DNA from 4 places in the Streptomyces sp. ALB3 genome. Region 3 is predicted to be linked to each of the others. Evidence: riboswitches for the same ligand, from Rfam matches in the RefSeq annotation. Region 3 holds a riboswitch; each other region holds the start of a gene.

What was found. A riboswitch is a leader RNA that binds a small molecule or an ion and turns the genes downstream of it on or off. The one in region 3 is predicted to bind cyclic di-AMP.
Region 1: another riboswitch for cyclic di-AMP. It lies ahead of ACHFIV_RS28750 (transglycosylase family protein); the one in region 3 lies ahead of ACHFIV_RS11060 (M23 family metallopeptidase).
Region 2: another riboswitch for cyclic di-AMP. It lies ahead of ACHFIV_RS33065 (M23 family metallopeptidase); the one in region 3 lies ahead of ACHFIV_RS11060 (M23 family metallopeptidase).
Region 4: another riboswitch for cyclic di-AMP. It lies ahead of ACHFIV_RS07400 (M23 family metallopeptidase); the one in region 3 lies ahead of ACHFIV_RS11060 (M23 family metallopeptidase).

The regions. Positions count from the first base shown of each region.
Region 1 is NZ_JBISCE010000044.1:35,533-42,503, reverse strand. It holds gene ACHFIV_RS28765 (nucleoside triphosphate pyrophosphohydrolase) at 1-703, shown strand, start outside; gene ACHFIV_RS28760 (cytochrome P450) at 700-1,995, shown strand; gene ACHFIV_RS28755 (transglycosylase family protein) at 2,101-3,111, shown strand; cyclic di-AMP (ydaO/yuaA leader) riboswitch at 3,402-3,571, shown strand; gene ACHFIV_RS28750 (transglycosylase family protein) at 3,572-4,264, shown strand; gene eno (phosphopyruvate hydratase) at 4,595-5,881, shown strand; gene ACHFIV_RS28740 (septum formation initiator family protein) at 5,974-6,444, shown strand; gene ACHFIV_RS28735 (DUF501 domain-containing protein) at 6,547-6,971, shown strand, end outside.
Region 2 is NZ_JBISCE010000046.1:662,927-669,897, reverse strand. It holds gene trmB (tRNA (guanosine(46)-N7)-methyltransferase TrmB) at 1-697, shown strand, start outside; gene ACHFIV_RS33075 (PrsW family intramembrane metalloprotease) at 768-2,219, shown strand; gene ACHFIV_RS33070 (aldo/keto reductase) at 2,277-3,221, opposite strand; gene ACHFIV_RS33065 (M23 family metallopeptidase) at 3,433-4,473, opposite strand; cyclic di-AMP (ydaO/yuaA leader) riboswitch at 4,485-4,637, opposite strand; gene ACHFIV_RS33060 (PP2C family protein-serine/threonine phosphatase) at 4,871-5,968, opposite strand; tRNA gene ACHFIV_RS33055 (tRNA-Met) at 6,397-6,470, opposite strand; gene ACHFIV_RS33050 (hypothetical protein) at 6,685-6,971, shown strand, end outside.
Region 3 is NZ_JBISCE010000009.1:120,351-127,321, reverse strand. It holds gene ACHFIV_RS11080 (MBL fold metallo-hydrolase) at 1-938, opposite strand, end outside; gene ACHFIV_RS11075 (pyridoxamine 5'-phosphate oxidase family protein) at 1,060-1,365, opposite strand; gene ACHFIV_RS11070 (TetR/AcrR family transcriptional regulator) at 1,520-2,131, shown strand; gene ACHFIV_RS11065 (SGNH/GDSL hydrolase family protein) at 2,290-3,117, opposite strand; gene ACHFIV_RS11060 (M23 family metallopeptidase) at 3,281-4,213, opposite strand; cyclic di-AMP (ydaO/yuaA leader) riboswitch at 4,218-4,375, opposite strand; gene ACHFIV_RS11055 (tyrosine-protein phosphatase) at 4,784-5,608, shown strand; gene ACHFIV_RS11050 (DUF6126 family protein) at 5,618-5,806, opposite strand; gene ACHFIV_RS11045 (helix-turn-helix domain-containing protein) at 5,906-6,523, opposite strand; gene ACHFIV_RS11040 (aspartate aminotransferase family protein) at 6,586-6,971, opposite strand, start outside.
Region 4 is NZ_JBISCE010000008.1:107,365-114,335, reverse strand. It holds gene ACHFIV_RS07415 (bifunctional acetate--CoA ligase family protein/GNAT family N-acetyltransferase) at 1-2,477, opposite strand, end outside; gene ACHFIV_RS07410 (HPr family phosphocarrier protein) at 2,642-2,923, shown strand; gene ACHFIV_RS07405 (GntR family transcriptional regulator) at 3,106-3,810, opposite strand; gene ACHFIV_RS07400 (M23 family metallopeptidase) at 4,031-4,831, opposite strand; cyclic di-AMP (ydaO/yuaA leader) riboswitch at 4,847-5,014, opposite strand; gene ACHFIV_RS07395 (M16 family metallopeptidase) at 5,206-6,588, opposite strand; gene ACHFIV_RS07390 (M16 family metallopeptidase) at 6,615-6,971, opposite strand, start outside.

The DNA of each region.
Region 1 (6,971 bases), on a different contig from region 3:
CCTCGGCGGTTCGGGCCGGGTGCAGATGCCCGACCTGGAGCTGCTGCCCGGCTCCTACGACCTGCCGGGCGCCCGGCTCCTGGACCTGGTCCAGGTGATGGACCGGATCCGCCTCGAATGCCCGTGGACCTCGCAGAAGACACACGAGGGCCTCGCGAAGTACGCCATCGAGGAGGCGTACGAACTGGTCGAGGCCATCGAGGACGGCGACCGCGAGGAACTGCGGGAGGAGCTCGGCGACGTACTGCTCCAGGTCGTCTTCCACGCGCGCATCGCGCAGGAGGACCCGGAGGAGCCGTTCGGTGTCGACGACGTCGCCGCCACGATCGTCGAGAAGCTGATCCACCGCCATCCGCACGTGTTCGGCGACGCGACCGCGGAGACTCCGGAGGACGTCCGCGCGCACTGGCTGCGGACGAAGGCCGTCGAGAAGCAGCGCGCGTCGGTCACCGACGGGGTGCCGCTCGGCCAGCCCGGCCTGGCGCTGGCGGCCAAGCTGGGCAGCAGGGCCCGTGCCGCGGGACTCGGCACCGCGCTGCCCGAGGGCGACGGGGTCGGCTACCGGCTCCTCGCCCTCGCGGTACGGGCCGAGCAGGACGGCACCGACCCCGAGGCCGCCCTGCGGGCCGCCGCCCGCGCCTACCGGGACGCGATCCGGGCGGCGGAAGGACTCGGGACCGGCCCGGATAGCGTCGAGGAGTGAACGACAGCCCCGGAACGGCCTCCACGCCCGACGCAGCGCCCGAACTCTTCACCTGGGAGTTCGCCACCGACCCCTACCCCGCCTACGCGTGGCTCCGTGAGCACAGCCCCGTGCACCGCACGGCCCTGCCGAGCGGTGTCGAGGCCTGGCTGGTGACCCGGTACGCCGACGCCAAGCAGGCCCTCGCCGACACCCGGCTCTCCAAGGACCCGGCCCACCACGCGGGGTCGGCGCAGGCCAAGGGCAGGACCGGCATCCCCGGGGAGCGCAAGGCGGAGCTGATGACGCATCTGCTGAACATCGACCCACCGGACCACACCCGGCTGCGCCGGCTCGTGTCCAAGGCGTTCACCCCGCGCCGGGTCGCGGAGTTCGCGCCCCGGGTGCAGGAGCTGACCGACCACCTCATCGACGCCTTCGTCGAGGAGGGGAAGTCGGACCTCATCCACGACTTCGCCTTCCCCCTCCCCATCTACGCGATCTGCGACCTGCTCGGCGTGCCGCGCGAGGACCAGGACGACTTCCGTGACTGGGCGGGCATGATGATCCGGCACGGCGGGGGGCCGCGCGGCGGGGTGGCCCGATCGGTCAAGAAGATGCGCGGCTATCTCGCCGAACTCATCCACCGCAAGAGGGAGGATCCCGGTGACGACCTGATCTCCGGGCTGATCCGGGCGAGCGACCACGGTGAGCACCTCAGCGAGAACGAGGCCGCCGCCATGGCGTTCATCCTCCTCTTCGCCGGTTTCGAGACGACGGTGAACCTCATCGGCAACGGCGTCTACGCGCTGCTGCGCAACCCGTCCCAGCGCGAGCGTCTGGAACGCTCGCTGGCCGCCGGTGAGACGGAGCTGCTCGCCACGGGCGTCGAGGAGCTGCTGCGCTACGACGGACCGGTGGAGCTCGCGACCTGGCGCTACGCCACCGAGCCCGTGACCCTGGGCGGTCAGGACATCGCGGCGGGGGACCCCGTGCTCGTGGTGCTGGCCGCCGCCGACCGGGACCCGGAGAGATTCCAGGATGCGGACACCCTGGATCTCGCGCGGAGTGACAATCAGCACCTCGGCTACGGGCACGGCATCCACTACTGCCTGGGGGCGCCGCTGGCCCGGCTGGAGGGCAGGGTGGCCCTGGCCACCCTGCTGCGACGCCTCCCCGACCTGCGGCTCGCCGCGGAACCTGCCGATTTGCGATGGCGCGGGGGGTTGATCATGCGTGGACTGCGCACGCTTCCTGTGGAGTTCGATCCCGGCCATCCGGTGGCAGAAGGTGACAGACTGTCAACTCCGTGACTTTCACGTGATCTCCGCTGCATCGACTTGTGACACACGTTCGAGTAGGGCTAGGTTCACCGTTCGACTCACCCGTCACATGTCAGTCACACGGAAGGCAATCCCATGGGCTCCGCGACCGGCAGACACCGTCGCCCTCGCCAGGCACCCGCCATCGTCGTCGCCGCAGGCGTCACGGGATCGGCCATCGCCATCCCGCTGCTCGGTGCGGGCGGCGCGCAAGCCGCCGACGCGTCGACCTGGGACCGGGTCGCCGAATGCGAGAGCGGCGGCATGTGGAGTGCCGACCTCGGCAACGGCTACTACGGCGGACTGCAGTTCTCGCAGGAGACGTGGTCGGCGTACGGCGGCACGGCCTACGCGCCGCGGGCGGACCTCGCGAGCCGCTCGCAGCAGATCGCGGTGGCGGAGAAGCTGCTGGACGCCAAGGGCCCCCAGGCGTGGGTCAGCTGCTCCGTGATCTCCGGGCTCGCCCTGGACGAGGGGCTGCCCGGCGTCGACCCGGGCGGCGAGCCGTCCGCCGAGCCCTCGGACACCGCGACCCCGTCCGAAACCCCCTCCTCCGAAGCGACGGACGCCGCCGGCGCGCCGGACGGGGCGGACGACTCCGCCGCGAAGGACGAGGCGGACGGGAAGGCGCCCGCCGGCGCGGCGGACCGGGAGGACGAGGCGAGCGGGAGCGGCGCGTCGCCGTCCGCCACCCCGTCCCCCGAAGCCTCCGGGACGCCCGGTGCGTCGAAGGACGACGGCGCGAAGGGCGGGAAGCACCGCGGTACACCGGCCCCCGAGGCGAGCGCGGAGGCGGAGCCGGGTGACGGGCGCGAGTCCGGCCGCCACGCCTCGCGCGGCGACTCCGGGGGGCGCCAGGGCGCGGACGGGACGTACACCGTCCGCGAGGGCGACAACCTCTGGGCGATCGCCGACGCGCAGGAACTCCCCGGTGGCTGGACCACGCTCTACGAGGCCAACAAGGACGAGCTGGGCTCCGACCCCGACCTGATCCTTCCCGGCCAGAACCTGGACCTCGGCCTCGCGGCCGACACGTCGAAGGCGCAGTCCGAGGAGCAGTCGCAGGCGCAGCCCGAGGGGCAGCCGGAGACCGCCGGCGCCAACTGACCCGAAGCGGGAAAACACCCCGAAACGGGGGGCAGTTCAGAGGCCTATGTCCACTTATGCGTAAGTGAGACATGGGTCTCTTTGCTTCAACTGGGGCGCTCTGCCCGTCCGGTCCGTCCGCATTGGCTCCGACCTGCGAAAACCACGCTCCGTGCTGGGTCATTAGGGACTGATCAACCGTTATGTCCATCTTTGAATGTGGGGGTTGGGTGTGATTACGGTCGGAGCCGCTCGCACCGCGGGCACCTTCGACCGTCACGCCGAATCCTGCCGTCGGCCGAAGGGGACCGACGCGTAAAGCGCCGTAGGCAGGAGCGGGGGACCCAGGTAAGTGCCGGACCCGGCCGTCGGACGACGGACCGGGAGCGGCTAGGGGTGAAGGCGTCCGTGATCGCGGACGGCCGGGCGACTCACAGCCCGAACCCGACAGCTCACCTCGTAGGCGTCGGTGAGGAGAACCATGCTGCTTTCCAGCAAGGGCAAGCACCGTCGCCCGTCCAAGGCCGTTCGTATCGCGACCCTGGCCGGTGTCACCGGTGCCGCCGTCGCCGTGCCGCTCATGGGTGCGACGGGCGCTTCCGCCGCCTCCGTCGAGACCTGGGACGCCGTCGCCCAGTGCGAGTCCGGTGGCAACTGGTCCATCAACACCGGCAACGGGTACTACGGCGGCCTGCAGTTCTCGCAGTCCAGCTGGGCGGCGGCCGGTGGCACGCAGTACGCCTCCCGTGCCGACCTGGCCACCAAGGGCCAGCAGATAGCCGCGGCCGAGAAGCTCCTCGACCTCCAGGGTCCCGGTGCCTGGGCCTGCGCGGGTGCCGGCGGCCTGACGGACGACGGTGTGGACCCGGGTGTCGACACCGGCTCCGGGAAGAACGGCGACACCGCGCCGGAGGCCGCGCCGGAGCGCAAGGCCGAGCAGCCCACCACGCGCAGCGAGAAGCGGACCGCCCCCGAGAAGACCGTCACCACCCCGACCGGGGAGAAGGTCGAGAAGGGTGACGGCGAGTACAAGGTGAAGGCCGGCGACACGCTCAGCAAGATCGCCGACGCGGAGAAGGTCAAGGGCGGCTGGGAGAAGCTGTTCGACCTGAACGACGACATCGTCGACAAGGCCGACCTGATCTTCCCGGGCCAGCAGCTCCACCTGAAGTAGCCGGAAGCGGCCCGGGGTCCTCCTCCGCCCCGTGGCACCGCTCCGGAGTTCCGGCCCGGCGCGCCGACCCCCCGCGCGCCGGGCCGGAGCCGTGTCCGGCACCCGCCGGGCGGCGCGCCTCGGTGGGCCCACCGAGGCGCGAGCGTTCAATTGTTGTGGTTACTTGCCAGTAGAATTCTGGAGCTTTGCCCGGAATGTGGGTCCTTGAGTCCTTTTTCGTCCCACGGGACGGGCGGACGGCCGACGGAGCGGGCCGGGCCGGTTAGGCTCGTGGCGCAAGGCCACAGTGACCCTGCACAACCAGTGTCAGATCCCAGAAGGAGATGCCTCGTGCCGTCCATCGACGTCGTCGTAGCCAGGGAAATCCTCGACTCCCGGGGCAACCCCACGGTCGAGGTCGAGGTTGGCCTCGACGACGGCAGCACGGGACGTGCTGCTGTTCCGTCCGGCGCCTCCACCGGTGCGTTCGAGGCCATCGAGCTTCGCGACGGTGACCCCAACCGCTACCAGGGCAAGGGCGTCGAGAAGGCCGTCCTCGCCGTGATCGAGCAGATCGGCCCGGAGCTCGTCGGTTACGACGCCACCGAGCAGCGCCTCATCGACCAGGCGATGTTCGACCTGGACGCGACCGAGAACAAGGGCTCCCTCGGTGCGAACGCCATCCTCGGTGTCTCGCTCGCCGTGGCGCACGCCGCGTCGGAGGCCTCCGACCTCCCGCTCTTCCGCTACCTCGGCGGCCCGAACGCGCACCTGCTGCCCGTTCCGATGATGAACATCCTGAACGGCGGCTCGCACGCCGACTCCAACGTGGACATCCAGGAGTTCATGATCGCGCCGATCGGCGCCGAGTCCTTCTCCGAGGCCCTTCGCTGGGGCGCGGAGATCTACCACACGCTGAAGAAGGTCCTCAAGACCAAGGGCCTGTCCACCGGTCTCGGCGACGAGGGCGGCTTCGCCCCCAACCTCGAGTCCAACCGCGCCGCCCTCGACCTCATCATCGAGGCCGTCAAGGAGGCCGGCTACGTCCCGGGCCGCGACATCGCGCTCGCGCTCGACGTCGCCGCGTCCGAGTTCTACAAGGACGGCGTCTACGAGTTCGAGGGCAAGTCCCGCTCGGCCGCCGAGATGACCGAGTACTACGAGGAGCTCGTCTCCGCGTACCCGCTGGTCTCCATCGAGGACCCGCTGTACGAGGACGACTGGGCCGGCTGGAAGGTCATCACCGACAAGCTCGGCTCCAAGGTGCAGATCGTCGGTGACGACCTGTTCGTCACCAACCCCGAGCGCCTCGCCCGCGGCATCGAGGAGGGCTCGGCCAACGCCCTGCTCGTCAAGGTCAACCAGATCGGTTCGCTGACCGAGACCCTGGACGCCGTCGAGCTGGCCCAGCGCAACGGCTTCAAGTGCATGATGTCCCACCGCTCCGGTGAGACCGAGGACGTCACCATCGCCGACCTCGCCGTCGCCGTGAACTGCGGCCAGATCAAGACCGGCGCCCCGGCCCGCTCGGACCGCGTCGCCAAGTACAACCAGCTGCTGCGCATCGAGGAGATCCTCGACGACGCCGCGGTCTACGCCGGGCGTTCGGCGTTCCCGCGGTTCCGCTTCGAGGGCTGACAGCCCCGCTCCGGAGCACAGCCTCCGTCCGTCCCCGCATCCGGTCCCGTACCGTGTGCGGGGACGGACGTGCGTAAGGGGAGGCGTGAGACATGGCCGGGAAGGACCGCGACCGGTTCTCCACCGCGACCAGGCTGCGACTGCTCGGCGAGCAGACGGCGGCCCGCGTCTACCGGTCGCAGAGCCGCCGCCAGGCCCGCCGCTCCCGGCTCACCGGCCGGGCCGCGTTCCTCGCGCTGATCGTCTGCTCCCTGGTGGTCGCCCTCGCGTATCCCATGCGGCAGTACATCTCCCAGCGCGACCAGATCGCGGAGCAGGAGAGGCTGTCGCAGGAGGCCCGGCAGCGTACGGAGGAGCTGCGCGACGAGAAGGCGCGGCTCAAGGACGACGCGTACATCCGTCGTCTCGCGCGTCAGCACCTCCACTACGTGCTGCCCGGCGAGACCGCTTTCACGGTGGTCGACCCGGACGCGGCCGAGGTGCGCCGGGGTGAGCCGGGGGCGACGGGACGCCCCTGGCACTCGAACCTCTGGGACGGCGTCGACAGCGCGGACCGCGAGTGACCGCGGCCTCGCGCCGGGCCCCGTGACCGCGCCGTCCGCTCCGCACCGGATCCTCTTCCCGTACCGCTTCCCACAGTCCGACCGATGACATCCAAGGCAGGCATGGACACGCCCCCTCCGCAGACCGAATCCACCACGCCCACCGATGCGGACATCGCCGCGTTCGAGCTCCAGCTCGGCCGGCCGCCGCGCGGTCTGCGCGCCATCGCGCACCGCTGCCCGTGCGGCAACCCCGACGTGGTCGAGACACAGCCCCGTCTGGAGGACGGCACGCCGTTCCCGACGACGTACTACCTGACCTGTCCGCGTGCCGCGTCCGCGATCGGCACGCTGGAGGCCAACGGGGTCATGAAGGAGATGACCGAGCGGCTCACGACGGACCCGGAGCTGGCCGCCGCCTACCGTGCCGCGCACGAGGACTACCTCGCTCGGCGCGACGCCATCGAGGTCCTGGAGGGCTTCCCGAGCGCGGGCGGCATGCCGGACCGGGTGAAGTGCCTGCACGTCCTGGTCGGCCACTCGCTGGC
Region 2 (6,971 bases), on a different contig from region 3:
GGCCGCCGACCCGGCGGGCTCGCACCACGAGCGCCGGATCCGCAGCTTCCAGCCCCGCCGCAGCCGGGTGACCGCCGGACAGGAGGACGCCCTCCAGCGGCTGTGGCCCAAGTGGGGCCTGGACATCGACGGCCGCCGCGTCCTCGATCTCCCCGCTCTCTTCGACGGGCTCCCGGTGGTGCTGGAGATCGGCTTCGGCATGGGTGAGGCGACGGCACAGATGGCGGCCGACGACCCGGACACCGGCATTCTGGCCGTCGACGTCCACACACCAGGCCAGGGCAACCTGCTGGGTCTCGCGGACCGGGCGGGAGTGTCGAACGTCCGGGTCGCCAACGGTGACGCGATCATCCTGCTCCGCGAGATGCTGGAGCCGGCCGCCCTGGACGGACTCCGGGTGTACTTCCCCGACCCGTGGCCGAAGAAGCGGCACCACAAGCGGCGGCTGATCCAGCCCGACTTCCTCGACCTGGTGGCGCAGCGGCTGAAGCCGGGCGCGGTCGTCCACTGCGCGACGGACTGGGAGCCGTACGCGGAGCAGATGCTCGAAGTCCTCACGGCGCACCCCCTGTTCGAGAACACCCAGGCGGACGGCGGCTACGCGCCCAGGCCCGCCTTCCGTCCGCTGACCCGCTTCGAGGGGCAGGGCCTGGACAAGGGTCACGTCGTGCACGACGTGCTGTTCACCCGTCGCTGATCAGCCATCACCCGGCGCTCCGCCCCGCGCGGCGTGGCCAGGTGCCGGTCGTCGTCGTTAGGGTCGTCGGGTGTCCCAGGGGTCCGTGCACCACCAGCAGCCGGCCGTCCCGGTTCTCGAGGAGCAGCAGCTCGACGAGTTCCTGGGCGCCGTCCCGGAGCGAGGCCAGTGGCGTTACCGGCCCCGCCGCGTCGGCATGCTCTGGCGCAGCAAGGCCTTCCGCGCCGGTGCGCTGATCACGGTCCTCGCTCTCTGCGGTCTGGTGATCCTGGCTCTGGTGCGTCAGCAGACGGGCACCGAGGGCTTCCTGGTGGGGCTGGGGCTGGCCGTGCTGCCCGTGCCCCTGCTGATGGGCGCGTTCCGCTGGCTGGACCGGGTCGAGCCGGAGCCATGGCGGAACCTGCTGTTCGCCTTCTCCTGGGGCGCGTGTGCCGCCGCGCTCGTGGCGATCATCGCCAACACCTTCGCCACCCGGTGGATAGCGACGGCCACCGCGGATCCGGCGAGCGCCGACACCCTCGGGGCCACGGTCGTCGCCCCCGTCGTCGAGGAGGCCGCGAAGGCCGTCGCGGTCCTGTTGATCTTCCTCTTCCGCAGACGGCAGTTCGGCGGGATCGTCGACGGCATCGTGGTCGCCGGTTTCACCGCGACCGGCTTCGCCTTCACCGAGAACATCCTCTACCTGGGCAACGCCTTCGGCGAGGACCAGCAACAGGGGACCACGGGGTTCGCCTCGGTGACGGCGGGGACGTTCTTCGTCCGCGTGGTGATGTCACCGTTCGCGCATCCCCTGTTCACGGTGCTCTCCGGCATCGGCTTCGGCATCGCGGCACTCGGCGGGCCGCGCCACCGGGTGCGCCGCGTCCTCCTGCCCCTCCTGGGGCTCGTCCTCGCGATGGGCATGCACGCCCTGTGGAACGGCTCGTCGGCCTTCGGACCGTACGGCTTCTACCTGGTGTACGGCGCGTTCATGGTGCCGTCCTTCGGTCTCGTGACCTGGCTGGCCGTCTGGTCGCGCCAGAGGGAGCTGCGCACGCTCTCCACCGAGCTGCCGGTGTACGCGGCGGCCGGCTGGCTGACCCCCGCCGAACCGCTCGCGCTGGCCTCCATGAAGGCACGCGGCATGGCCCGGGACATGGCCAGGCACTGGCACAGCCTCCCGGATCGGGCGCGCGGCAGGGAAGCGGCCCGCGCCGTCGCGGAGTACGAGTCGTTCGCGACCTCGCTGGCCATGCTGCGCCGGAGGGCCCGCCACGACGGCGCCGGACCCGACTTCGCCCTCCGTGAGCAGGAGTTGCTGCACCACCTCTGGCACCGCCGGGACATCGCGGGACCCGCCCTGGCCTACGCGGCCCACGCGACGGGCCGGCTCAGCACCCGGCGGCCGTCGGTGCCGCCTCCGTTCCCCCGCCAGTTCCCGCACGGCGGCCCGCCGCCGCAGCAGCTTCCGGCACCGCACCGGCACTACGGCGGATACAACCCGTACATGGAGGACGGCGGACACCGCCCACCGCCCGGCTGACCGGGCCCGGCCGCTCCTGCGGAGTACCGGGCCCGGTCGTCCACGGCCGCACCTGGGTCAGGCTGATGCCTCCGTCAGGTCCGCCAGCTGCCGCTCGGTCAGCCGGAGCCCGTCCACCGCCATCAGTGCGGGCAACTGCTCGACCGTACGCGCGGAGGCGATGGGCGCGGTCACGGTCGGCCGGGAGGCAAGCCAGGCCAGTGCGACCGTGGCGACCTCGGCGTCGTGCTCCCGGGCGGTCCTGTCGAGCGCCGCGAGCACCTTGCGTCCGCGCTCGGTCTCCAGGTGCTTGCCCGCGCCCTCGGCCCTCGCGCTCTCGACCGGGGCACCCGTCCGGTACTTGCCGGTGAGGAAGCCCGAGGCGAGGGCGAAGTAGGGGACGGCGGCGAGACCGGCGCGGGAGGCCGTGTCCTGGAGCGCGCCCTCGTAGGTGTCGCGCGAGACGAGGTTGTAGTGCGGCTGGAGCGCTACGTAGCGGGCCATGCCCTCGCGCTCGGAGAAGTCGAGGGAGGCCTGGAGCCGCTCCGGGCTGATGTTGGAGGCGGCGATCTCCCGCACCGTGCCGGCCTTCACCAGCTGGTCGAGCGCGGTGATGATCTCCTCGACGGGCACGCTCTCGTCGTCGAAGTGCGTGTAGTAGAGGTCGATGTGGTCGGTGCCGAGCCGGCGCAGCGACGCCTCGGCCGCCTCCTTGACCGTGGTGGGCGAGAGACCCTTGTACGCGGGGTGGGCGCCCACCTTGGTGGCGATGACGACATCGTCGCGGCGGGAGCGGGCCGCCAGCCACCTGCCGATGAGGGTCTCCGACTCACCGCCCTCGTTGCCCGGCACCCAGGCCGAGTACGAGTCGGCGGTGTCGATGAAGTTGCCGCCGGCCGCCACGTAGGCGTCGAGGACGGCGAAGGTCCGGTCCTCGTCCGCCGTCCAGCCGAAGACGTTGCCGCCGAGAGCGAGAGGGAAGACCTTGAGGCTCGAGGAACCGAGCGGGCGCAGAGAAGTCATACCCGGGGACAACCAGTCGGCTGAGGCGACTATTCCGGTTCGGCTGGACACGGTCCGGGAAGACCGCCTCCCCGGACGGACCGGCGGCCCTGACGTCGGGGGGTCGTGCGTCAGGGCCGCCGGGGTTCGGTGCGCCGGCTGCCGACGCGCGGGGTCTTCCGTACCGATCGGGCCTGCTCGGTACCGGGCCGGACGGAAGACCCCCGGGGACTCAGATGGTGAGGCCCTTGCCGCGCAGCCAGCTCATCGGGTCGACGCCCGTGCCGTCCGCGGTGTGGATCTCCAGGTGCAGGTGGGCACCGGTCACGTTGCCGGTCGCACCGACACGGCCGATCGTCTGGCCGGTGGTGACCCGCTGACCGGCGGTCACGTCCATCGAGGACTGGTGGCAGTACCAGACCTCCGTGCCGTCGTCGAGCTCCAGGACCGTGCGGTAGCCGTACGACCCGGAGTAGCCGGCGGACTTCACCGTACCGCTGTGCACGGCCTTGACCGGGGTGCCCGTCGGAGCCGCGAAGTCCAGCCCGGTGTGGTGGCCCGAGGACCACATCGAACCGGCCTGACCGTAGGTCGAGCTGATGTAGTACGACGAGGTCGGGACGGCGTAGCTGGCGGCGAGCTTCGCGAGACGCTCGGCCTCCGCCTTCTTCTTCGCCGCCTCTTCCGCCGCCTTCTTCTCCGCGGCGGCCTCGGCTTCGGCCTTGCTCTGCTGCTTCGCCGCCTGGACCGCGGCTGCCTCGACCGCCGCCTGCTCCTGTGCCGCCCTGGCCACGGCATCGGCTCCGGCCTGCTGCTGCTCGGCCTGCTGGAGGATGCGGGCGCGCAGCGCCTCCCCCGCGTCGGTGGTGCCCTGCTCGGCCTCGGCGGCGGTGATGCCCGCGGTGGTGAGCGGGGACGACGCGGCGACCGTCGCGTGGTCCGGGTCGGCGTCACCGGACATGAACGCGCCCACGCCGGGAAGGGACTTGGCGTCGGGGAGATTGTCCGCGATGGAATCGGGAAGGGAGATGGAGACGGGCGGCTTGCTCTGCGCGGTGGCCATGCCACCGGCTCCGACGGCCGCGATGACGCCGACACCGAGGACGGTGGAGCTACGGGCGAGACCGCGCTGCTTGGCTACACGGTGCCGGCCGCGTACGGGACGGACGGACTCCTCGGTGGGATTCCATTCGTCCCACGTCCTGTCCTCATCGGCGAGGCCGCCGGTCCTGAAGGATGACGGTGCCTCGGGGGCAGGCTGGTTGGACGCCACGTGGGCGCGCTCCTTTCCTTCCTTCTCGCCTACCGGGTTAGCTGACGGGTTCGGAGCAGGAAGGTCTCCTACGGGCCCCTTCGCCTCTCACGAGACACAGGTGCCCGATTCACCCCATGTAGGTGGTTCCCCGGTTCCCTTGCGGAATTCGGCGCTGCGCACGGTGCCGTCTCTTGCGACGGCGGCTACAACCGCGCTGCGTTATCGAACGTTAATAGACGACCGGGTCCGATTCCAAGCTGTTCCCACAGATCGTTGATGGCTCTGGCCCGGACTTTCAGGGACCAAAGGGGCTCAAACGGGCGAGTTGAGTACACCTCATTCGGCCATCACTTTCTGACGTTGTGTCAACTGTTATGCGCAGTGAGGTCCTTCGACTACCGACGGTCGCGACCGGTCATTCACTGTCCCGCCGCACGATCTTCACCGTCGTCCGGCGTTCCTGCTGTCCCCGCGCGGGGCGGCCGACCGCGAGGAGTGCCAGGTCGTCCGTGGACCGGCCACCGGTGTGCAGCCGTACGTCGTCGGTGAGCGCGGACAGGAGTTCGTCGGGTCCCGGGAAGAGGCGGCCGCGCAGCCGGGCCGCCGGGTCGTAGAAGACGCCCTTGGCGTCCCGCGCCTCGGAGAGACCGTCGGTGAACGCCAGGAACATCGCCCCGGCCGGCAGCGTCCACTCGTCCGACCGGTCCGGCCACGCGTCCAGGCCCATCCCGAGCGGCAGGGCGGGCACGGTGGGCGACAGCACGTCCAGCGCCCCGTCCTCGTGCAGCACGAGCGGCTCGGGGTGACCGCGGTTGACGACCCGCAGTGTGTCCGAACCCGCCGGGATCTCCGCCAGGACGGCGGTGACGAACCCCTCCATCGAGTCGAGCCCGCCCCGTCGCGAGCCCTCACGGGCCAGTGCCCGCTCCAGCCGCTGGACCACCCCCTCCAGCGACAGCTCCTGCTCGGCGGCCTCCCTGAACGCCCCGATCACGACGGCCACGGCCGCCACCGCGTCCAGCCCCTTGCCCCGCACGTCCCCGACGACCAGCCGCACCCCGAACGGCGTGTCCGCGACGGCGAACAGGTCACCGCCGACGAACTCGTCCGCCTGTGCCGCCTCGTACCGCGCCGCGACCAGCAGCCCGCCGATCCGGTCCTCGGGCGTCGGGAGCACCGCGCGCATCGCCGTCTCCGCGATCACCCGGGCCGAGGCCAGCTGCTCGTTCCCGCGGCGCACCACACGGTTGATGACCAGGGACAGCGCGGCGACGGTGACCAGGGTGAGCAGGTCGGTGACCGGCATCACCTCGGTGAGCACGCCGTCCGAGACACGGATGGCGAGCACGACGAGGATCGCGGCCGCCCCGATCCGGACGGTGCCCGCCAACGAGAAGAAGGGAGCGGCGATCAACGGGGCGGCGGCGAAGAGCGGGACGGCGGTGACCTGGGACGGCGTCGCGAGGTCGACGATCACGCCGACGCAGATCATCAGGGCGGGCAGCACGCGCACGAACCGCCGGGAACGGACGTTCCCCGCAGCGCCCCCTCGCCGTCCGTCCGGCTTCCCCACCTGTGCACTCCCACCTGGTCCACCCACGGCTGCGGACGGTACCGCGCCCCGTCCGGCCCGACCGGAGCCACGCCGCGCGGCGACCCGTCTTCGGCCGAGGAGAAGAGCGCCGGAGCCCCGTCCTCCGTGGGTCAGTCGGAGAACCGGTGCTGCGCGTGGATCGTCAGTGCGTCCCGTGCGGAGACGGCATGTCCGTCCCCGTACCGATCGTAGTTGCTCCCGGAGCGGAGACCCGTGACGTGCGTACCCGTGAGGCGCACGCGCCTGCCCGTGAGGCGCACGCGCGGGTTCCCCGGCCACCGACGGCAGAGGTACCGGCATACGACGGAGGCCCGGATCCTCGAAAGGATCCGGGCCTCCGTCTTCAGTAGCGGGGACAGGATTTGAACCTGCGACCTCTGGGTTATGAGCCCAGCGAGCTACCGAGCTGCTCCACCCCGCGCCGTTGTGATTGCAACTCTACGCCATCCCGGACGGTGCTCCGACCACGTCAGGCCACCGCTCGCCACCCCGCTCACCGCCCGGTGACCACCCCGCGTGCACCCGAGACGCCAACACACAGCGGTGCCCGCGTAGTTGCCGGGCACGGCGGCGTGCCCAAGAGTGTTGCCGCACCCCCCGAATCCCGTGTCATTCCTGCCTGAAGGGCTTCCGTAATGTCCACATCGCACAGACCCGCCCCGATTCACCCGGCCGCGCCGTCGCCCCTGCGCGTGTCCCTCGTCAGCGGAGCGTTCGGCGCCGTGTTCGGCTCACTGATCAGCGCCGCCGTCAACTACCTGGTCATCGGCGTGCCCGGCAGTGCCTCCGTCAACGCGCTCAACCACGGGATATCGGGCCTGTTCAGCGGATTCGCGGCCGGGTTCATCGGGCTCATGGTGCATCTGCGCAAGAGCGAGGCACCGGCCCTCCCGGTGCCGTCGCGGGAGGACACCGCGGCCAC
Region 3 (6,971 bases):
GGCAGCAGCGCGCCGTGCGGCTTCCCGCCCTGGAGGTCCAGATGGGCACGCATGCCCTCGGCCGGAGTCATGTGGATGTCGGGCCAGTACTCCGCATAGGCGCCGACCTGAATCATCGTCACGTCGAAGGGGCCGTGCTCCGCCCCGATCTCACGGAAACCGGAGAAGTAGCCGGTGTCCCCGCTGTGGAAGACACGGTGCTCCGGGCCCGCGACGGCCCACGACGCCCAGAGCGTGTGCTGCTGGTTGCGCAGACCGCGCCCGCAGAAGTGCCGCGCCGGGGTGGCCGTCAAGCCGATACCCGCGACGTGCGCCGTCTCGTTCCAGTCGAGCTCGTGGACCCGTTCCACGGGCACCCCCCACCGCTCCAGGTGGGCACCGACGCCGAGGGGCACCGCGAAGACCGTGTCCGTCCCGGCCAGAGTCCTGATCGTGGGCAGGTCGAGGTGGTCGTAGTGGTCGTGGGAGATCACGACGGCGTCGACGGGCCCGAGCGAGGCGAGCGGCAGTGGGACGGGGTGCAGCCGCTTGGGTCCGGCGAACGGGAAGGGCGAGCAGCGCTCGCCCCACACCGGGTCGAACAGCACCCTGCGGCCGTCGATCTCGACGAGGACGCTGGAGTGGCCCAGCCAGGTCACCCGCAGGCCCGTCGCCGGCGGCGTGGCCAGATCGGCCAGGGTCGTGGCATGGACGGGCACGGTACCGAGCGGGGACCTACGGACCCGTTCCTCCTTGCGGAAGTACACCTTGGCGAATTCGAGCATGGAGCCGGAGGGCCTGGTCCGCGCCCCTTCCGGGTTCTGGAACACTCCGTCGGCGAAGTTGGGCGAGCGGCGGATCCGCTCCATCCGGGCTCCGGCCGGGTCCGCTCCGAAGGCGTCGGGGCGCAGCGAGCGGAGTCGGGTACGAAGCGAGGACTGGTGGTCGGCGCCGGTCACAGCATCTCCTGAGGGAGTCGGTCTTCTCATTATGGTCGGGAGGTTCGGCGGGGCGGGAGTCCGACCGGGGAGGGTGCGTCCCGGGGCGCACTCCCGCGGCCGTCCCGCAGGAGGTGCCGCGTCAGGCGGCCGGCCGGCCGTGGACGTGGTCGATCCGCAGGGTCAGGACCACTCCGCGTCCTGAACCGTCACCCCGTCGGCGACGGTCCAGCGCGTGATGGCTCGCTCGCGGATCCCGGCGAAGGTCGCGGGTCTTCGCCCGGCCTTCGGTGACGGACGCACGGATCAGCCCGCCTTCGGGGTAGTAGGCGTGATGCACGTTGGACAGCCGGGGCCTGCCGTCCGGCTTGAGCGTGACGGGCACCCCGCCGTCGTACTCCCCGAGGATGCGGAGCAGCGCCGCGCGCCCTGGTTCGAAGTCCGTCATGCCGACTCCAACGTCCACACACTCCGCAGGATTCCGCGTCCGGGGTGCTCGCCGCGGCCCGGCTGCCGGTCATGGCGGAGCGGTTCGGGTGGTGCCGGTGGAGGCCGGGGACCGGGGCGGCGGCCACGTCCACGGCGTTGGCTAAGGTAACCGGGTGGCAAGAGTACGGCTGAGCGTGGCGGAGCGTCGTGAAGAGCTCCTGCGCGCTGCCGTCGAGCAGATCGAGGTGCGCGGCGTCTCCGCGGTCCGGATCGCCGATGTGGCCGCTGTTCTCGGGGTGAGCAACGCCCTGGTGCTGTACCACTTCTCGTCCAAGGAGAAGCTGGTCGCCGCCGCGTTCGCCTACGCCGCGGAAGCCGATCTCGCCCATCTTCGCAAGCTGCTGACCCGCCGTACCAGCGCGGTCCGCCGGCTCAGGGCGGCCGTCCGCTGGTACGCGCCGACCGGGCAGGCCAAGGGGTGGCGGCTGTGGATCGAGGGCTGGGCGTCCTCCCTGCGTGATCCGGTGCTGCGCGACGTGGCCGGAGACCTCGACCAGCAGTGGAAGGCGGAGCTGGCCGAGGTCATCGAGGAGGGCGCGGCGGCGGGTGAGTTCCACTGCGAGGATCCGATGTCCGTGGCCTGGCGGCTGACAGCCCTCCTGGACGGGCTGGCCGTCCAGATGACCTCGTACGCCGGTCCGCTCTCCCGGGCCACCATGCTGCAGTGGACGGAAGAGGCCCTCGCCCGCGAACTCGGCATCGACCACGAGGTCCTGACCGCCTGAGGCCGCCGGACGCGGCTTGCGTCCCCCAGGGGGCTCGCGGGCGGTGTGCTGGAGCGGGTGTCCGCCCGCCCGGCGCGTGAGCCCGCTCCGGGCGGACGCGGACCGCCCGGCACCCCACCCCCCTCGTCACCCGCTGACGCGCCTCGGCGGACGGCAGGTCAGAGCGGCAGCAGATCGGGCCGTTTGGCCGCGACGTGGTCCCCGGAGGACTCGCCCCGCAGTCGGCGGCCGATCCACGGGACCAGGTACTCACGCGCCCACTGGATGTCGTCGCGCCGGACCTCGAGTGCTCCACGCTGCGCCAGCGGAGGCCACACCTGATCGGGGTCGGCCGGTACGTCGAGCCCGAGCACCTGGGCGGCGCGCAGCGCGACCCGGGTGTGCCCCTCCGCGGAGAGGTGCAGCCGGTCGTTGTCCCAGGCCCGCCTGTCCTGCACGGACCGCAGGGACCACAGGTCCAGCACCGGGCAGTCGTAGCGGTCCGCGATGGACCGCACGTGTGCGGTGTACATGGCGATCTTGCCCCGCAGATGCTTGAGCACGGGGATCCCACGGGTGTCGAAGCCGGTGGTGACCATGACGGTGCCGACCGCCTGCGTGAGCTCGGCTACCGCGCGCTCGAAGCGTTCCGCCACGTCGTCCGGGTCCGAACCGGGACGCAGGATGTCGTTCCCGCCCGCGCAGAAGCTCACCAGGTCAGGTGCCAGCTCCTTGGCGCGGGGGACCTGTTCCTCGACTATCTGGTCGAGGAGGCGTCCGCGTACGGCGAGATTGGCGTACCGGAAATTTCCGTGCGTGTCGTCCGCGGGGCCCACCACCGCACCGGGGACGGGGAGCTGGTCCGCGAGGAGGACCGCTAGCCGGTCCGCCCAGCCGACGAGCGTCCCGCCGGGGCCCGGGTCCCCGACCCCTTCGGTGAAGCTGTCGCCGATCGCTGCGTACGACCCGATGGTGCCTCGTTGTCTGTTTCTCGAATCGTCTGCCACAAGGGCTTATCCTGCACCCTCGAATGTGACCTACGCGACCGTAATAAGGGGTTGACGGGTGGTGAGAAAGACCACCCGGTCAGTTTTTGGTAAAGCCGGAATAAGGAGAGGGGCGGTGCGCCGCAGCGCACCGCCCCTTTCACGCACCGTCAGGTGCTGTGCCTCAGATCGAGACGCCGTGCGAACGCAGGTAGGCGATCGGGTCGACGTCCGAGCCGTAGCTCGGGCCGGTCCGGACCTCGAAGTGGAGGTGCGGGCCCGTGGAGTTGCCGGTGGAGCCGGAGAGGCCGATCTGCTGGCCGCCGGTCACCGTCTGTCCGGCCGAGACCGCGAGGGAGGACAGGTGCGCGTACTGGGAGTACATGCCGTCGGTGTGCTGGATGACGACCTCGTTGCCGTACGAGCCGCTCCAGCCCGCGGAGACCACGGTGCCCGGGCCGATGGAGCGGACGCTGGTGCCGGAGGCCGCCTGGAAGTCGGAGCCCGTGTGGTAGCCGCTGGACCAGCTGGCGCCGGAGGCGCGGTACTGAGTGCTGACGCCGCCGTTCTCGACCGGGCTCACGTAGCCGGAGCCGCTGCTCTGTGAGGCACCGGATCCGGTGGTCGCCGCGGCCTTCTCCTCCGCCTTCTCGGCCGGGGCGGCGGCCTTCTCGGCCGGAGCCGCGGACTTCTCGGCCGGGGCGGCGGACTTCGCCTTCGAGGGAGCCGCCTCGGCGGGCTTCTCGGCCGGTCCCGACGCCTTGGCGGCGAGGGTCAGCTTCATGCCCGGGAAGATCAGGCTCGGGTTCTCGCCGACGACGTCACGGTTGTCCTGGTACAGCTTCTGCCAGCCGCCCTTGACCTTCTGGTCGGCCGCGATCTTGGCCAGGTAGTCGCCGGAGACCACGGAATAGGTCTTCGGGGTGGCCTTCGCCGCCGACGCGGGGGCGCTGTGCGCGGCGACGGACGTGGCGGCCGGTGCCGCCTGCTCCGCCGCGTGGGCGCCGGTGGCGCCGATCAGCGGAAGGGCGAGAACGGCGCCGCCGGTCCCTGCGGCAAGAACGCCACGGGAGATCGGGCCGGTCTTCGTACGACGGTGCTTGCCTTTTGCGGGCATGGGGCATTCCTCTCCGGCGCCTGCGAGGTGAGCTGTCGGGTTCGGACTGGAGCTGCCCGGCCGCGCGGTGCGCGACTTGACCCCGAGCCGTCCGGATCCCTCCGGCCGGCGGCCTACCTGGTTCCCCCGCTCCTGCCACACGTGAGTCGGTGCGGATTCCGGGCGGCGGCAGGATTAGGCGTTCCGTCCGGATTGACCGTGACCGTAAGCGAGCCGGGTCCCCACGAACAAGCCGCGGAATGCGTACCGGAATCCATGCTTCATTTCCGGTACGGAATTCCCGTCACACTCCGTGGATAAGGGATCTTGGATTTCCGCACGGCATCAGGAATACCCGTCGGCGCCTTCACCACGCACCGTCACGGATATGATCCCGCTCACCCACCTCACACCATCTGCCGCACAAGCAGGGCATGTTCGCCTAAATACACCAATACGGACATGTCATGGCTGCCACCCCTGACGCCTCGAAGGGCGACCGAGACACATGCCCACTGCAGCCGTGTCGTATCGTCGCGGGCGTGCCCCCGTCGGCGAGCGGCGCCGGCGCCCGACACCCCAGGAGCCCTTGTGACGCAGCTGCCAGAGGTCCCGCCGGTCGGCCCCGAGCCGACAGAGGTCAGCCTGACCGGTGTCCGCAACTTCCGTGACGTCGGGGGGCTTCCGACGGTGGACGGCCGCACCGTGCGCTACGGACGCCTCTACCGCAGCGGCCACCTCGCCCACGCCACCGAGGCCGACGCCGCGTTCCTCGCCGGGCTCGGCCTGCACACGATCTTCGATTTCCGCAACGCGGCGGACCACAAACTCGACGGACTCGACGTGGAACTCCCCGGTGTCCGGAATGTCAGCATCCCTCTGTCCGACCCGGCCGACGGCGCGGAGTTCTGGCGGCTGGTGCGCGACGGGAACATCCAGCAGCTGCGCTCGATCCTCGCCGACGGCAAGGGGTCGGAGCGCATGATCGCCTCGTACCGTTCGATCATCAGGGACCGCACCGCCGAACACAGCCGCGTGCTGCACGCACTTGCCGAGGACAGCGTCCCGGCGCTTATGCACTGCGCGGCCGGCAAGGACCGGGCGGGCCTGTCCGTCGCCGTCTCGCTGCTCGCGGTCGGGGTCGAGAAGGAGGCCATCGAGGCCGACTACCTCAAGTCGAACGACGCGCACCGCCGCTACAAGGTCCGTCGCAGCGACATGTCGTCGGCAGGAATGTCCGACGAGGTGATGGAACTGCTCAACCCGCTCTTCGGCGCCCGCGCCGAGTACCTGGACGCGGCGTTCGCCACCATCGCGGAGATCTGGGGCAGCACGGACCGCTACCTCCGCGACGGTCTGAAGATCAGCGACGAGACCCGTGCGAAGCTGCGCGAGCGCCTCGTCGACGGCGCGTGACGCCGGGGATCATCCCTTGCCGGCAACGGTGAAGAGCAGGAAGAGGAAGGCCGCGACGACGTGCCCGGCGACCAGGTAGGCGATGAGCCGGATCACGAGCCCCCGGGGCATCCGGCGTTCCTGCGTGTCCCCGGTCTTCGGCCTGCGCGGCGTGAGCGGGTCATAGTACTCGGGGTCGTAGTACTCCGGATCCGACATGGCTTTCCTCTCTTCCGGCCTCTCGGGCCGGGGTGACGAAGGGAGCGCGGTGACGAGGGTGCGCGGGTGGCGAGGAATGCGCGCGGTGAGCGTGCGGGATCAGAGCCGGTGCGTTCCGCCACCCAGGCACAGCTCGGCTGCCGGGCTCTGCAGCAGCGTGTGGACGAAGAGCAGGCGCGCCCCGTCGGCGTCGAGCGCGGCGATGCGGTGCGGGGTGAGCGAGTCGAAGTGCGCGCTGTCCCCCGGCTCGAGGTCGTGCACGGTCTCCCCGAGCACCACCCGCAGCCGGCCGTCGAGGACGTACAGCCATTCCTCGCCGGGATGCACGCGTACGAGATCGTCCTCAGCGCCGTACGGGACACGGACCCGCAGGGCCTGCATGGCGCGGCCCGGCCCACCGGCCTGCCGGTAGAGCCAGCCGCCCGCTTCCGTACCGCGCGGCGCCCCTTCGGGCGGACCGCCGCGGACGATCGCGTCACGATCGGTAGGCATCTCGCCCAGGAGCTCGGAGACGGTCGTACCGTAGACACGGGCCAGTCCGAGGAGCATCGGCAGCGATGGCTGCCTCCGGCCCGTCTCGAGCCGGGAGAGGTGGGCCGGGGACAGCCCCGCGCGTCCCGCCGCCGTCTCCAGGGTGAGGCCACGGCTGCGGCGCAGGTCGCGCAGGCGCGGCGCGATCCCCGGGAGCTCGTCCGCCACCGCTTCGGGAGGATTCATTCCTCCATTGGGCCAGGATCTTTCCTCTGAGGCAAATCTTTTGCCTCGGAGGCAAACACACCTCAGCGGTTGGCGACGGCCTGCTTCACGAGAGTCCTGCCGAAGTCCCACATCAGTCCGCCTCCGCTGTGCGCGTCGTCCATGACGGCGGTGAAGGCGGACACGAAGCGTTCGACTTCCGGTTCCCCGATCACGAGCGGCGGAATCAGCTTGATCACCTCCAGGTGGTCACCTGACACCTGGGTGAGGATCCGGTGCTTCTGCAGCAGCGGCACCACCACCATCTGCGCGAAGAGCCCCTTGCGCGCCGCCTGCAGCATCGTCCAACGGCTGCGGAGCTTGAGGGAGGACGGCCGGCCGAACTCGATCCCGATCATCAGTCCACGGCCGCGCACCTCGTGCAGCAGTTCGTAGCGGCCGACGAGCGAGGCCAGCCGTTCACGGAGCA
Region 4 (6,971 bases), on a different contig from region 3:
GTCAGTTCGTCGTACGACCGGCGCAGAGCGTTCTCGTTGGCGAGATCGAGCCGGACGCCACCCAGGTCCGCGCGGTGCCGGAGGTGGGGCGCGGTGGTCTTGAGGGCCACCGGGTAGCCGAGTTCCGCCGCGGCGGCGACGGCTGCCTCCGGGCCGGGGGCGGGGAGCGCCGGCCGTACGGTGACCCCGTAACCGGCGAGCAGCTCCCGGGCCTCCTCGGCAGTGAGCGGGCGGCCACGCGGGTCGGGGTCCGGGCCGAGCAGCGTCCCGATCAGCTTGGCGGTCCCGGGCTCGTCGATGGTGTCGTCCAGGAATTCGGGCACCTTGCCGGGGGCGGCCGCCTGGCGCCGCCACTGGGCGTACTTCACCGCTTCGGCGAGTGCCCGTACGGCTCGCTCGGCGGCGGGGTAGGCGGGGATCCGCCCGGTGGCGGGCCCCGGGCGGGCGGTCGCGCCCGCCTCCCCGCCCCGGGCGGCGGTGGCCGCCGGCGTGCCGGGCGGCGGCGGTGAGGGGGGCGCCGCCGGTCCGGGCGGCACCGCTCCGGGCGGGGACGGGAGAGCCGGCCGCGCCGAGGGGGCAGCCGCGTGGGCGGTGGCCGGGCGGGCCGTGCTCGTGGCGGCGGCGAGTGCCTGCGCCAGGCCGCCCATCTCCACGTGCACCACCGAGACCGGCTTGGCCGGACCGGCGGCCGCCGCCTCACGCAGCGCGGCGGCCAGTACCTCGCCGTCGCCTGTCTCCGCCTCGCCGTTCTCCCCGACCCAGGGGATGGCGGTCACGATCACGGCGTCGCACGTCCGGTCGGCGAGGGCCTCCGCCAGCGCGTACCGGAAGTCCTGGGGACTCGCCGCCGTGGTGAGGTCACGCGGCGGGCGCGGACGCAGCCCTTCCGCCAGACAGGCGTCGTACGTGAGCAGGCCGAGCGACTCCGAGTTGCCGAGGATCGCCACCCGGGGGCCGTCCGGCAGCGGCTGCCCGGCGAGGAGCAGGCCGACGTCCACCATCTCCGTCACGGTGTCGACACGGATCACGCCCGCCTGGCGCATCAGCGCGGAGACCGTGGCGTCGGGGATACGGCTGACCGGTACGGCGTGGCCCGGCGGGTTGGTCCCGCTGTGCCGGGCGCCCTTGACCACCACCACGGGCTTCACGGCGGCGGTACGGCGGGCGAGCCGGGTGAACTTGCGCGGATTGCCGAGTGATTCGAGGTACAGCAGGGCGACGTCGGTGCCCTGGTCCTCGAACCAGTACTGCAGGAAGTCGTTGCCGGAGACATCGGCCCGGTTGCCCGCCGAGATGAAGGCCGACAGCCCGGCTCCCCTGCGGTGGAGACCGGAGAGGAGCGCGATCCCGATGGCGCCGGACTGGGTGAAGAGCCCGATGCGCCCGGGCTCCGGCGACTCGGGGGCGAGGGAGGCGTTGAGGCGGACCGCGCCGGAGGTGTTGATGATGCCGAAGGCGTTCGGGCCGATGATCCGCATGCCGTACGAGCGGGCCTGCCTGACCAGCTCCCGCTGCCGCTCCCGGCCTTCGGCCCCGCGCTCGGCGTAACCGGCTGAGAGGACGACGAGGCCCTGGACCCCGTGTTCACCGCAGTCCGCCACGACTTCGGGCACCCGGTCTGCGGGGACGGCGACGACCGCGAGGTCGACCCGCTCCCCGATCTCGCCCACCGAGCGGTGCGCCGGCACTCCGTCGACCGTGTCCGTGCCGGGTGCGAAGGACGTGTTCACCGCGTAGGCGCGTCCGGTGAAGCCGGAGCCGAGGAGGTTGCGCAGCACCGTCCGGCCCACACCGCCGGGCACGCGGCCGACGCCGACGACCGCGACGGATCCGGGGGCCAGCAGCCGCTGCACGGAGCGAGCTTCGGCCCGCTGCTCCCGAGCCCGCTGGACGGCGAGGGACTCGGCCGTGGGTTCCAGGTCGAGGGTGAGGTGGACGGAGCCGTCCTCGAAACTTCGCTGCTGGGTGAACCCGGCGTCCCGGAACACCTTGATCATCTTGTTGTTGGCGGGCAGCACCTCGGCTGCGAACCGGCGGATGCCCCGCTCTCTCGCCACCGCCGCGATGTGCTCGAGGAGGGCCGACGCGACTCCGCGCCCCTGATGGGCGTCCTGTACGAGGAAGGCGACCTCGGCCTCGTCCGCGGGAGCCGAGGCGGGCCGGCCCTGCTCGTTGATCCGGTCGAAGCGGACGGTGGCGATGAAGTCACCGCCGATCGTGACGGCCAGTCCCACCCGGTCGACGTAGTCGTGATGGGTGAAGCGGTGCACGTCCCGGGCGGAGAGACGCGGATACGGGGCGAAGAAGCGGTAGTACTTCGACTCGTCGGACACCTGCTCGTAGAAGCTGACCAGCCGCTCGGCGTCTTCCGTGGTGATGGGCCTGATGCGCGCGGTGCCACCGTCACGGAGCACCACGTCCGCCTCCCAGTGGTCGGGGTACGCGTGATGCGGACTCTGCTCCGGAGTGGGCTCCATGGGCAAAGCCTACGGCTCGTCGCACCGGTCGCGGCGGGATCCCGGGAAGGGCACGCTGAGGGAGCCGGCGGACGGTGGGCGGCCTGCGGCGGTGCCGGGCACAGCAGTGCGCACTGCATGAGAGACTGGTCTAGACAACCCATTGATACGTGAAGGGCAGAACCATGGCTGAGCGCCGCGTCAACGTCGGTTGGGCCGAGGGCCTGCACGCCCGCCCCGCTTCCATCTTCGTCCGTGCCGCCACGGCCTCCGGTGTCCCGGTGACCATCGCCAAGGCGGACGGCAACCCGGTGAACGCGGCTTCCATGCTCGCGGTGCTCGGTCTGGGCGCCCAGGGCGGCGAGGAGATCGTGCTCGCGTCCGAGGCGGACAACGCCGAGGTGGCTCTGGACCGCCTGGCGAAGCTGGTCGCCGAGGGGCTCGAGGAGCTTCCGGAGACCGTCTGATCCCGGCCGCTGCGAGCCGGGACACTCTCTGCGGAAAAGCCGCGGCATCCCCACCGGGAGCCGCGGCTTTTTCTGTTTTCCCTGACCGGTCCGCACCTATCGGCCGCACCTTCGGAAAACACGAGAAGGGCAGCGAAAAGAAAGCCCTCCGCTAAACACCCTCTTTGTATACGGCGCAATTGTTAATGGCGCACTCCCGCGATGTTTACGGGGTGTTGCGAAGACCTCACCCGCGCCGCTCCCGCGGTGTGCCCGGGCCGGTCCGCGCGCCGGAGCCGGTGGGCGGCACCGGCCCTCTCGGCGTGCTGGGCGGCGAGCGCCCTGGCCCGCTCGGGGTCGCGGCGCGCCACCGCGTCGACGAGGGCACCGTGCTCGGCCCAGGAGTCCGCGGGGAGGGCCGGCTGCTCCACCGCGTACATCCAGGCGATCTTGTGCCGGAGCTGGGTGAGCAGGGCGATGAGCGCGGGGCTCCCCGAGGCCTGCGCCAGCGTCTCGTGGAACCAGCCGCCCAGGGAGCGCAGGTCCTCCCCCTCACCTCGCCGTACGCGCTCCTGCCCCAGTCTGACCAGGCCGCGGAGCACCTTGAGGTGCGCCTCCGTACGGCGCTGCGCCGCGCGGGCCGCACCGAGGGGTTCAAGCAGCATCCGGATCTCCAGGAGATCGGCGGCCTCCTGCTCCGTGGGTTCGGCCACGCAGGCGCCGGCGTGCCGGCGGGTGACGACGAAACCCTCGGACTCCAGGGTGCGCAGCGCTTCGCGCACGGGGACCCGGGACACACCGTAGCGGCGTGCGAGCACCTCCTCGGTGAGGCGGCTGCCGCGCGCGAAGACACCGGAGACGATGTCGTCACGGATTGCCGTGCATACCGAATGCGCGGGAATGCGCATGTCCGAACCTCCGCCTTAATCCCCGCGGAACGCGGCCGATCGACGCCTGTTCCGTGACTCTATTGCAACCGGCCCGAATTTCCGATGGCGGGGTGGAATCCATGGATATCTTTTGGCCAGGGAGCACTTCCGTGACGGCTTCGGCCACTTCTTCGCGGAAGACGGCGAAGGCCCCGGCGGGAGCCGGGGCCTACGTCGGAACGGTCTCGTGCGGCGTGTGTCAGACCTGGACGCCGTGGGCGCGGAGGTAGGAGACGGGGTCCATGTCCGAGCCGTACTCGGCGGTGGTCCGGGCCTCGAAGTGCAGGTGCGGTCCCGTGGAGTTGCCGGTCGAGCCGGAGAGACCGATCTGCTCACCCGAGCCGACGCTCTGGCCGACGGAGACGCCGATCGAGGAGAGGTGGCCGTACTGGGTGTACGTGCCGTCCTTCATCCGGAGCACGATGTTGTTGCCGTACGCGCCGCCCCAGCCCGCCTCGACGACCGTGCCGGCACCGACCGCGACGACGGAGGTGCCGGACGCCGCCTGGAAGTCCACACCGGAGTGGCTGCCGGACGACCAGAGCGCGCCGCCCGACCGGTAGCCGGTGGTCACGTGCGAGCCGGCGACCGGGAGGTGGAAGGCGTTCAGGCGGGCGCGCTCGGCGGCGCGGGCGGCACGCGCCTTCTCCTCGCGCGCTTCCTCGGCACGGGCCTCGGCCTTGCGCTTCGCCTCGGCCTTCGCCTTCGCCTTCGCCTTCGCCTCCGCTTCGGCCTTCGCCTTCGCGGCGATCTCGGCCTGGCGCTGCTGCGCCTCGGCCTGGGCGTCGATCTGGGCGGCGAGGGTGGTGTCGAGGGCGACGGTCTGCGTCAGACCGGTCCCGGCGGCGGCGACCGCCTCGGAGTCGGCGGCGAGGGCCGGGGAGGCCGTGGCGCCGAGGACGCCGGTGGTGGCCAGGGCCGCGATACCGGCGGCCTTGGCGCTCTTACGCGTCAGGCGGCTCGGGGCACGGTGCTTCCCGGTGGCACGGATGAACGCCATGGAGGGGCTGGTTTCCTTTCCTTCCTTCTCGCCTACCGGGTTAGCTGACGGGTTCGGAGCAGGAAGGTCTCCTACGGGCCGCTGCGCCTCTGGCGAGGTACAGCGATCCGATTCACCCCAGGGACTTCATGGGTCCCCGGCTCCCCAGGCTCGCGCCTGACGGGGACTCGGCGATGGCTGTCCGTGCGCCGCGGGCGCGGCAGTCGTCCGGCGGACAGCCGGGCCGACGCTAGGACGGGCCGCTTTCCCTCGCCAAACAGAAAGGGCCTTTTGTCGCACATCCCACAGGACGAACGGCACCGTTCTCAGCAAATCGGACACACGGCGGGACCCCGGCACGTGTCCGCGCCGGGGTCCCGCCGTGTCCCGTCCGGTCAGCCGCTGACGACCGACACCTCGCCGATACCGAGCGCCCTCACGGGCTCCGCGATCTGCGCGGCGTCCCCGACCAGGACGGTGACCAGACGGTCCACCGGGAACGCGTTGACCACGGCGGCGGTCGCCTCGACCGTGCCGGTCGCGGCCAGGCGGGCGTACAGCTGGGCCTGGTAGTCGTCCGGGAGGTGCTGCTCCACCTGATCGGCCAGGGTGCCGGCGACGGAGGCCGCCGTCTCGTACTTCAGCGGGGCGACGCCCACGAGGTTCTGCACGGCGGTCTCGCGCTCGGCGTCGGTGAGGCCCTCGGCCGCCAGGGTGCGCAGGACCTTCCAGAGGTCGTCGAGCGCGGGACCGGTGGACTCGGTGTCCACGGAGCCGCTGATGGCGAGCATCGCGGCGCCTGTGGCTCCGGATGCCGAACCGGGAGCGGTCGAGCGCAGCACCTGGCCGAACGCCCGCACGCCGTAGGTGTAGCCCTTCTCCTCACGGAGCACGCGGTCGAGCCGGGAGGTGAGGGTGCCTCCGAGGCAGTACGTGCCGAGTACCTGGGCGGGCCACACGCTGTCGTGCCGGTCCGCGCCGATCCGGCCGATCAGCAGCTGCGTCTGCACGGCCCCGGGGCGGTCCACGATGACCACGCGGCCGGTGTCGTCCGCGGTGATCGGGGGCACGGGCCGGGCCTGTCCGGCGTTGCCCGACCAGTCCCCGAGGGTCTCCGCGAGCAGTGCGTCGAGGTCCACCTCGGTGAGGTCGCCCACGACGACCGCCGTCGCGGTGGAGGGACGGACGTGGGCGTCGTAGAAGGCGCGTACGGCCGCGGCGTCGATCCGCCGGACCGTCTCCTCGGTGCCCTGGCGCGGACGTGACATCCGCGCGGTGGCGGGGAAGAGCTCCTTGGAGAGCTGCTTCGCCGCCCGCCTCGCCGGGTTGGCCTGCTCGTGCGGGATCTCGTCGAGGCGGTTGCCCACCAGGCGCTCGATCTCGCTCTCGGAGAAGGCCGGGGCCCGCAGGGCTTCGGCGACCAGGCCGAGGGCCTTGGCCAGCCGGGAGACCGGGACCTCCAGCGAGACACGGAGTCCCGGGTGGTCCGCGTGGGCGTCCAGTGTGGCGCCGCATCGCTCCAGCTCCGCGGCGAACTCCTCCGCGGAGCGCTTGTCCGTACCCTCGGACAGCGCGCGCGCCATGATCGTGGCCACCCCGTCCAGGCCCTCGGGCTCGGCGTCCAGCGGGGCGTCGAGGAAGATCTCCACGGCGACGACCTGCTGGCCCGGGCGGTGGCAGCGCAGCACGGTGAGCCCGTTGGACAGAGCGCCGCGCTCGGGCGCGGGGAAGGCCCATGGCCTGGCCTCGCCGGCGGTCGGCTGCGGGTGGTACTGCATCGCTACTCCAGTCACGGCGGCGTCGGTCACTTGTCGGCCCCCTCGTGCGCGTCGGTGCCGTCCGTCTCGTCGGCCGGTTCGACCGGTTCGTAGACCAGGACCGCACGGTTGTCGGGGCGCAGGTGCGCCCGGGCGGCGGCCTTGACCTCGTCGGCCGTCACGTCGAGGACGCGGCCCACCGCGGTCAGGGCGAGCTGCGGGTCACCGAACAGGACCGCGTAGCGGCAGAGTTCGTCCGCGCGGCCGGCGACCGTGCCGAGCCGGTCGAGCCACTCGCGCTCCAACTGCGCCTGGGCGCGTTCCATCTCCTCCGGGGTGGGGCCCTCCTCGGCGAACCGGGCCAGCTCCTCGTCGACGGCGGCCTCGATCTGCGGCACCTCGAC